DNA from 2 places in the Viridibacillus sp. NPDC096237 genome. Region 2 is predicted to be linked to the other one. Evidence: riboswitches for the same ligand, from Rfam matches in the RefSeq annotation. Region 2 holds a riboswitch; the other holds the start of a gene.
What was found. Region 2 has a riboswitch for S-adenosylmethionine ahead of ACQKMD_RS15260 (bifunctional homocysteine S-methyltransferase/methylenetetrahydrofolate reductase). Riboswitches for the same ligand answer to the same signal wherever they lie in the genome.
Positions count from the first base shown of each region.

Region 1: linked by a shared signal. The riboswitch ahead of metA (homoserine O-acetyltransferase MetA) and the one ahead of ACQKMD_RS15260 (bifunctional homocysteine S-methyltransferase/methylenetetrahydrofolate reductase) in region 2 are both predicted to bind S-adenosylmethionine.

Region 1 covers NZ_JBNNTI010000050.1:20,676-24,994, forward strand. The annotation lists gene ACQKMD_RS19130 (glycosyltransferase family 4 protein) at 1-633, shown strand, start outside; gene galE (UDP-glucose 4-epimerase GalE) at 952-2,007, shown strand; SAM riboswitch class I at 2,185-2,292, shown strand; gene metA (homoserine O-acetyltransferase MetA) at 2,390-3,298, shown strand; gene ACQKMD_RS19145 (alpha/beta hydrolase) at 3,549-4,190, shown strand.
Region 2 covers NZ_JBNNTI010000029.1:32,140-36,458, forward strand. The annotation lists gene metH (methionine synthase) at 1-471, opposite strand, end outside; gene ACQKMD_RS15260 (bifunctional homocysteine S-methyltransferase/methylenetetrahydrofolate reductase) at 452-2,311, opposite strand; SAM riboswitch class I at 2,385-2,491, opposite strand; gene ACQKMD_RS15265 (sortase domain-containing protein) at 2,657-2,860, opposite strand; gene ACQKMD_RS15270 (protoporphyrinogen oxidase) at 3,453-4,319, opposite strand, start outside.

The DNA of each region.
Region 1 (4,319 bases), on a different contig from region 2:
ATGACGACGATTCATAATGGTATCCATAGTAGTAATAGTAGACAAAACCTTTCTCAAAATAGAGTTCCAAAAATCATTATGGTAGCAAGATTTGAGCAACCTAAACGTCAAGATTTATTGATTGAGGTACTATCCACAATGACGGAGAAAGAATGGCAACTAGTATTCATAGGTGATGGAAGTCAGATGGAAGCTGCAAAAGCGTTATCGCTACAACATCATATTGCCGATCGAGTTAAATTTCTAGGATCTAGAGATGATATCGAAGAACAATTACAACAGGCAGATCTTTTTGTACTACTATCAGATTTTGAAGGCTTACCTATATCTATTTTGGAGGCGATGAGGGCTCAGTTACCTATTATTGCTTCGAATGTAGGGGGAGTACCAGAGCTCATCATTGATGATGAAACCGGATATGTGGTAAATCATGATTTAGAATCAATTAAAGGCTGTTTGAATCAACTTCTAGAAAATCATTCCTTACGGTTAAGGCTAGGTTATTTAGCTCATCGCTATTTTGAAGAGAATTTTTCGTTTCACTCTATGTATGACAAGACGGTAAGTCAATATTTACAAGCTCATAATGAAAAGAAAGAGAAAATTGATCTACAAATACTTAATCATCACTAAGCTTGTATAAAAAATTCATAAAAATAATGTCAGATAAGCGGAAAATGTTAATTCTTTAATATAGATAATTTAATAGTAATGTAAATATATCTGGATATTGCATTAGATCTTCAAAAAAATATAGACGAAAATCATACAGTTTCTCGAACATGATTTAAAGGCATATTCATACTCCAAAAACATAATCAATTTCCAGTTCCTTAATGAGACAAGTGTCAAAATGTTTGCAATAAAGGAGGGGATTATCCAAGTAACGTCTCGTTCAAGAAGGAATAAAATTAATAGTAATTCAAAGAAAATAAGAAATGGAGAGAACTATTGAACATTTTAGTAACTGGTGGAGCAGGGTACATAGGCTCACATATTTGTATTGAGTTAATACAAACTGGTCATGAAATTATTATTGTAGATAATTTTTCAAATAGCGATATGGAAGTAATCAATCGTTTAGAAGCCATTACAAAGAAAAAAATAATATTTCTTCCCATAGATATTTGCAACCAAGAAGAATTTGAAAAGGTATTTCAAAATTATTCAATTGATAGTGTCATCCATTTAGCTGGTTCCAAATCAGTTTTAGAATCCCTCAACGACCCAATCAAATACTACCTGCAAAATTTAGTATGCACGATCCAACTAGTCAGTCTGATGAATAAGTACAAAGTACATCAACTAGTTTTCAGTTCATCAGCAACTGTTTATGGCACTCCTGAACAATGTCCAATCCCTGAAACCGCAACTTTAAAAACAGAAAACCCCTACGGTACAACAAAGTTAGCTGTAGAAAAATTCTTATATGAATTTGCACAATCTAATCATTCTTTTTCAATCGTTTTATTACGATATTTTAATCCAATTGGAGCACATGAAAGTGGCATGATAGGAGAAGATCCTTTCACAATTCCAAATAATTTGATGCCATATATTACCCAAGTTGCAACAGGTAAATTACCTTTTTTGGATATTTACGGAAATGATTATTCGACGCTTGATGGAACGGGGATACGTGATTATATTCATGTAGTAGACTTGGCAAAGGGTCATGTAAAGGCATTGGAAAGTTTAAAAGAAAAGTATGGTTGGAGAGTATTTAATCTAGGAACTGGTGAGGGGTATAGCGTTTTACAAGTTGTAAAAACATTCGAATATGTATCAGGTATACCAATACCATATCTAATAAGCGATCGGCGTAAAGGTGATGTTGCAATTAGCTATGCTGATGCTACAAAAGCAAAGCAACAACTGAATTGGGCTGCAGAAAAAACGTTAGAAGATATGTGTCGAGATGCATGGAGATGGCAAAGAAATAATCCAAATGGTTATAAAGTCGGGAATATAAGAGAAGGTCAGTTGGTATACTTAACTGACTTGTAGTTGTTGTATAAAAATAGAATATCGTCTATGCTATATTAAACATACTTAAATAATAGGATTTAAAATATTTACTGCTAAGCCCTATAGGAAATCTATAAGGGCTTATTTCCTATCATTAAATTGGCAGAAATATTTGCTTATCTGACAATTTGATGGTAGGATTAAGGTAAATAAATATTCTTATCAAGAGAAGCCGAGGGATAAGGCCCTGTGAAGCTTCAGCAACCTCTGATTCAATCAGAAAGGTGCTAAGTCCTACAAGACATTTGTCTTGGAAGATAAGAAACGAGCGTATTAAGTTAGCCCTCATTCTTATCCATAGAATGAGGGCTTTTAATATGAGAATACATAACAGACATGAGGGAAAGGAAGAGAAGTCGCTATGCCAATTAATATTCCGAAAAACCTTCCGGCAACGGAATTACTAAAAGAGGAAAAAATCTTCATAATGGAAGAGGAGCGTTCAAAAAGCCAAAATATTCGTCCTTTAAATATATTGATTTTGAATTTAATGCCAGAAAAAGAGAAGACAGAGCTTCAATTGTTACGTCTATTAGGTAATACACCTCTACAAGTAAATGTAACATTTTTAAATACAGCGACGTATGTTTCAAAAAATGTTAGTGAAACGCATTTAGAATCATTTTATACGACTTTTGAACATGTTAAACACCGTCGCTTTGACGGCATGATTATAACGGGTGCACCAATTGAACTAATGGAATTTCAAGATGTTGATTTTTGGGAAGAAATCGTTAGTATTATGGATTGGACAAAAACAAATGTTACATCTGTATTACATATTTGTTGGGGTGCCCAAGCTGCACTTTATCATCACTATGATATTGGTAAATTCCCTCTTGCTAAGAAATGCTCAGGTATTTATGATCATACAATCACAGATCCAACTGTGAAGCTTGTTCGTGGCTTTAATGATATTTTTACTGCACCACATTCACGAAATACTTCTATATCTATCGAAAAAGTTGAATCCCATCCAAAGCTAAAACTACTGTCAGCTTCTGATGATGCTGGAGTATTTATTGTGATGTCAGAAGATGAAAAACACATCATGATTACTGGGCATTTAGAATACGATGCTCATACATTGGCAGATGAATATTCACGTGACGTTGCAAAAGGTTTGGATATAGAGGTTCCAAAAAACTATTTCCCTAATGATGACCCTACAAAGCTGCCAATAAATACTTGGCGTTCCCATACGCATTTATTGTTCTCTAACTGGCTGAACTATTATGTTTATCAGGAAACACCATTTGAGTGGGAATAATAAAATAGATGGGGCTGTCTCAAAAGGGCTAAATCATCCAAAATGAAGTAAATAAAAAACCAAGAATGCTGTTAAATCAACATTCTTGGTTTTTAAAATGGAGCGACAATGAGTCGAAATCGGATTTATTAGATAACCCCATCTTCTTTTGTATGTAAAGACCATTTTCTTTTAAAATCTTAAGGTATGCACTTTCAAAGCATACTTTATGCTATGATAAATGTAATTTATCTCGAAAGGAAGACAATAAATGAACTCACCTTTTACATTTATTCATACAGAACCAAAAAATATGGATTCAACTAAAAAATACCCAGCCATTTTTTTATTACATGGAATGGGAAGTAATGAGCAAGACTTACCTGGCTTAGTAGCAGATTTCGAAGATAATTGTCATATCTTTAGTTTACGTGGTCCTATTACACATAAACCTGGTTATGCCTTCTTTACGATTCAGGACATAGGAGCACCAGAACGTCCAGTATTTGATAAAGTCGCTCATTTTATTCGAGAATTTATAGAAGAAGCATCGTTTATTTATAATATTGATTTAGAAAAAATTGTATTAATGGGCTTTAGCCAAGGAGCAATTTTAGCACAATCATTAGCATTTGTTTTAGGTAACAAATTAACAGCTGTTGTCGCTTTAAGCGGTTATGTTCCTGATTTCGTGAAAAACGAATATCATAAACAATCAGTAGAACATCTGCCGATTTTTATCTCACACGGGGAATATGACTATGTTCTACCACATCAGTGGGGCGTTGAAAGTAAGGAATTCTTTGAGTCACTAGGTGCAGCTGTCACTTTTAAGAGTTATCCAGACGGACACGGTGTTACACCAGCCAATCATTTGGATTTAGTTACTTTCTTAAAAGAACAAATCTCTTAACTAAAAGCCATGAGCGTCGCTCATGGCTTTTTTTATTTCTATAATAATTCACTAGCGTTGCATTAAAATAACTTTAATTTTAAAAATACTCAAAATGTTCAATAATCTTGTTTTGTGCATAAAAAAAGT
Region 2 (4,319 bases):
GTCCGCTCCACCTTCGATTAATGCCTTTGCTTGCACATAAAAGTCATACAATAGCTCATCAAATGTAATACCACCAGTCACTGAAAGGGTTTTAGTCGTCGGTCCCATTGCACCAGCAACATAGCGTGGCCATTCAGGGGTTGATAATTCATCTGCTACTTTTTTAGCAATCTGTACTGCTAATAAGTTGATTTCATATGCTTGATCACCAAGTGCATATTCATTTAATACAACGGGTGTTCCACCAAATGTATTTGTACTAATAATATCTGAACCGGCCTCTAAATAAGCACGGTGTACATTTTCAATCACGTCAGGTCTTGTAATATTCAAATATTCATTACAGCCATCATATTCATCTCCACCAAAGTCATCAGGTGTTAAATTAGCGTTTTGGAGCATAGTTCCCATCGCACCGTCTAAAATAAGAATATGTTGTTGGAGTCGTTCTTTAATTGGTTGTTTTAGCATAGTTGTGATCTCCTACTTTCCGTTTGTCTAGCTCTTGAATATAGTGAATCAATTCCACCGACATGTCGTAACGAGTGAATGGTGTAATAATATAAATGCCGTTGAATAACTCTGCAGCTGTATCGATTAATTCCTTAGCAATCGCAATACCTTCTGCAGTTGCAAGGTTTTTATCGTCACCTGTTGCACGCATTCTCTCAAGTACTTCCTCAGAGAGCTTAATACCTGGTACTTCATGATGTAAAAACTCCGAATTTCGGATACCGGTTAATGGCATAATCCCTAAGAAGATAGGGGTTTCTAAATGTTTCGTAGCTTCATAGATTTCTATTATTTTTTCTTTTGTATATACAGGTTGTGTGATGAAATAATCTGCTCCGCACTCAATTTTCTTTTCTAATCGTTTTACAGCTCTGTCAAGTACTCGAACGTTAGGATTAAATGCAGCTGCAATAGAAAAATTAGCCTTTTTGCGAAGAGGTTTACCAGAAAATGATATCCCTTCATTCAATTGTTTAATTAACTGAAGTAACTCTAAGCTTGAAACATCATAAACACTAGTTGCACCTGGGAAATCACCTACTTTTGTAGGGTCTCCAGTAACTGCAAGAATCTCATTAATGCCCAATGCATCTAGGCCCATTAAATGTGATTGTAAGCCAATTAGATTGCGATCACGACAAGTAATATGGGCGAGGGAACGAATATTATTTTGCATTTTCAAAATAGAGCCCATTGCCATGTTGCTAATACGAGGAGATGCTAACGAATTATCAGCCATAGTGACAGCATCAACTCCTGTTGCATTAAGTATTTGCGCACCTTCTATAAAGGCGGCAGTATCAAGATGGCGAGGTGTATCAAGCTCTACGATAATTGTACGTTCCTTTTTCGCCTTTTCATGGAGTGGCTCATGATGATCTGGTATCGCCTCTTTAATCTCAACCACTTTTTTCTTTTTTACAATTTTATTTTCAATTGGTGGTAGGTCCGCAATACGTTTTTTAACCGCTTCAATATGCTTCGGTGTTGTACCACAGCACCCACCGATTAAGCGAACACCTTGGTCACGTAGTAAAACACCTGCACGACCAAAATAATCAGCCTCTGATTCATAAACAATTTTGCCATCTTCTACATCTAGTAGACTTGCATTTGGATACGCAGATAAGAATGCCTTTGATGGTAATTCAACATCTTCAAACGCTTGGATTGTATGGTGGGGGCCTAAACGGCAGTTTACTCCAATAATATCTGCACCCAAAGCTTCTAATTGGTGTAGTGCATCATTTAGTAGTAAGCCGTTTTGTAAAATTCCTGGCTCGTGCATGGATACTTGCGAGATGATTGGTATATCTGTTACTTTGCGCAAATGCTTCACTACGGATGAAAGCTCTTCAAAATCATAGTACGTCTCAAGTAATAAACCGTCTGGATTACCCGACAGTAGATGCCCAGCCTGCTCATCAAGTGCAACTATAATCTCATCTAGTGTCGCTTCACTTTTACGAATACCGCGAATACCGCCAATTGTCCCTAAGACGAATTGTCCTCCTGGTGCCGCAGCACGTTTTGCAATTGCGATTGCCGATTCATTAAACTCTCTTACTGAACTCTCTAAACCATAACGTTCTAATTTAATGGCATTCGCTGTATATGTATTAGTCTGAATAATGTCAGCACCAGCTTTAATATATTGTTGGTGAATATTTTCAATCACTTCAGGTTTAGTGATATTCAATTCCTCATAACAATAATCGATTCCGTAAGAATATAATAGAGTGCCCATCGCACCGTCAGCCGTTAACACTTGTGTTTGTAGTTTTTCAAGTAATCCCATTAAAATCCCTTCCTTTCTATATAAAAAAGCCTTCTTATGAATAAGAAGGCTTGACGATTACGAAGTTCGCTCCTTCTTATCTTTTCGGACAATCAGTAAATCCGCTGGAGTTAGCACCTGACCAAATGGCTGGTTGCTGAAGCTTCAAAGGGCCAGTCCCTCAGCTTCTCTTGATAAGAAATATTTATTTAATTGTTAGAATAATTAAAAGAATCATAACCCCTGAGATGAATATCGTCAAGTGGATTTTCGCAATTGCAGCAAAACTCAGTATTATATGTATATTTTTACTACAAAACAAAAAAAGAGGACTTTTGAAGACTTCGTATTAAAAGATTGACCTTTCTATCGTTGCTGTTTATTTGAAAAAACTTCATTACCTTCTGCTTTATCATAACCCTTTGTTTCAACCAGTTTACCTTGAATGATCATGCGTTTAGAGCCATCATAATTACATGTAACAAGAGTTATCATTTTTTCATTTTCATCAATCACATCAATTTGCTCCGGTTGTACAATATGTATTTTTTCAATTTTATATTCATAGATTTTTTAAAAGTCAGTCAAATAAACTTCCATACCTTCTTCTGCATTTGTAAGAGGACTAAAGAGTGCCTTCCCATTATTCATATTATGTCCAGCTAGCGCATAGTTAGCTTTCCCCATCTTTTGATTTGGCTCATCGTGCCTGCACCAACTGCTACGTTTGTATTCGACACATATAAAATGGGGCAATCGCATATTCACATGATGTATACTACTAGCTCCAATTGCATTAAGTTTCCTTTGATTGAATTGTACCTTGACAACATCTTTGACATTTAAATCAGCTACTTACTCAAAATAAATACGTATCTAGGTTTATTATAGCCATCTCTATGTCTTGTTGTTCGATCGTTGCTTTTGCGAGATGAAATAACCCATGATTGGTCTATAGAAAATAAATACTAACCAACCCGATTACCAAAAATAGAATACCTATAATCAAACTTCCCTTTTTTTACTCATTCATTTTATAGTAACAATTCATTTAGCACTTTCAAGTAGTTTTCCAATTTGTTTAAACTAAAAATTTGTGCAAAAAGAAAGAGCTAAAGAAATTGTTATTTCTAATAGCTCTTTCCAATCTAATGATCATTCTTTACTGTATTTTATTTAGTATCGATTCTGCGGTTTCTTTTCCATTTTTAATACAAGAGCCAATACCTACACCGTAATAAGAGCAACCTGCAAGTACTATATTTTCATATGAAGAAGCCATTTTAGTTGATAAAGCTTCTACTGTTTTTGCATGTCCAAGATGGTAAACTGGCATTAAATCATTCCACTTTGTCACATCTACAACAGTGGGCTCTGCTTCTATTTTTAAGCTTTTTGCAATATCCTCTAATGCGATTTTAGTTAATTCTGCTTTACTTAAATGCTTCATCTCTTCAAAAGCTGGGTTTGAATTTTTATAAAATAATCGTACAAGTAATTTACCGTCTTTTGAAGTATGGCTCCATTTACGACTTGTCCATGTACAAGCATTACATTTTACATCACTATTTTCAGACACGATAAATCCTGTACCGTCTGCAGGTAATTGGCTATCAGGAATATTAAAACCTAAATAAATCGTAATTAGTGATGCATTGCTAAATTCGTTGAAGTCCTCGTCCAAATTTGGATCCTTTAATAGCTTTTGAGTTACATCATGGGGTGTTGTTAACACGATAAAATCAGCTTCAATTGCTGCATGATTATTAAATGTTATTCTATATTTATCGCCATTTTTTTCGATATCATTTGTTGAAATGCCTTTTAGTATTGTAACGTCTGTTAACTTTTCCTCAAAACGATTAAATAATGAAGATAAACCATTTTTAAAAGAGATGAATTTTTTATTTGCCGCTTTTTGAAATTTCTCTTTATGTGCGCCAAACCCCTTAATAATACTTCCATACTGATCTTTATAATCGAGTAGATAAGGTAAAGTCGATGCCATTGTCAATGTATCTAATTTCCC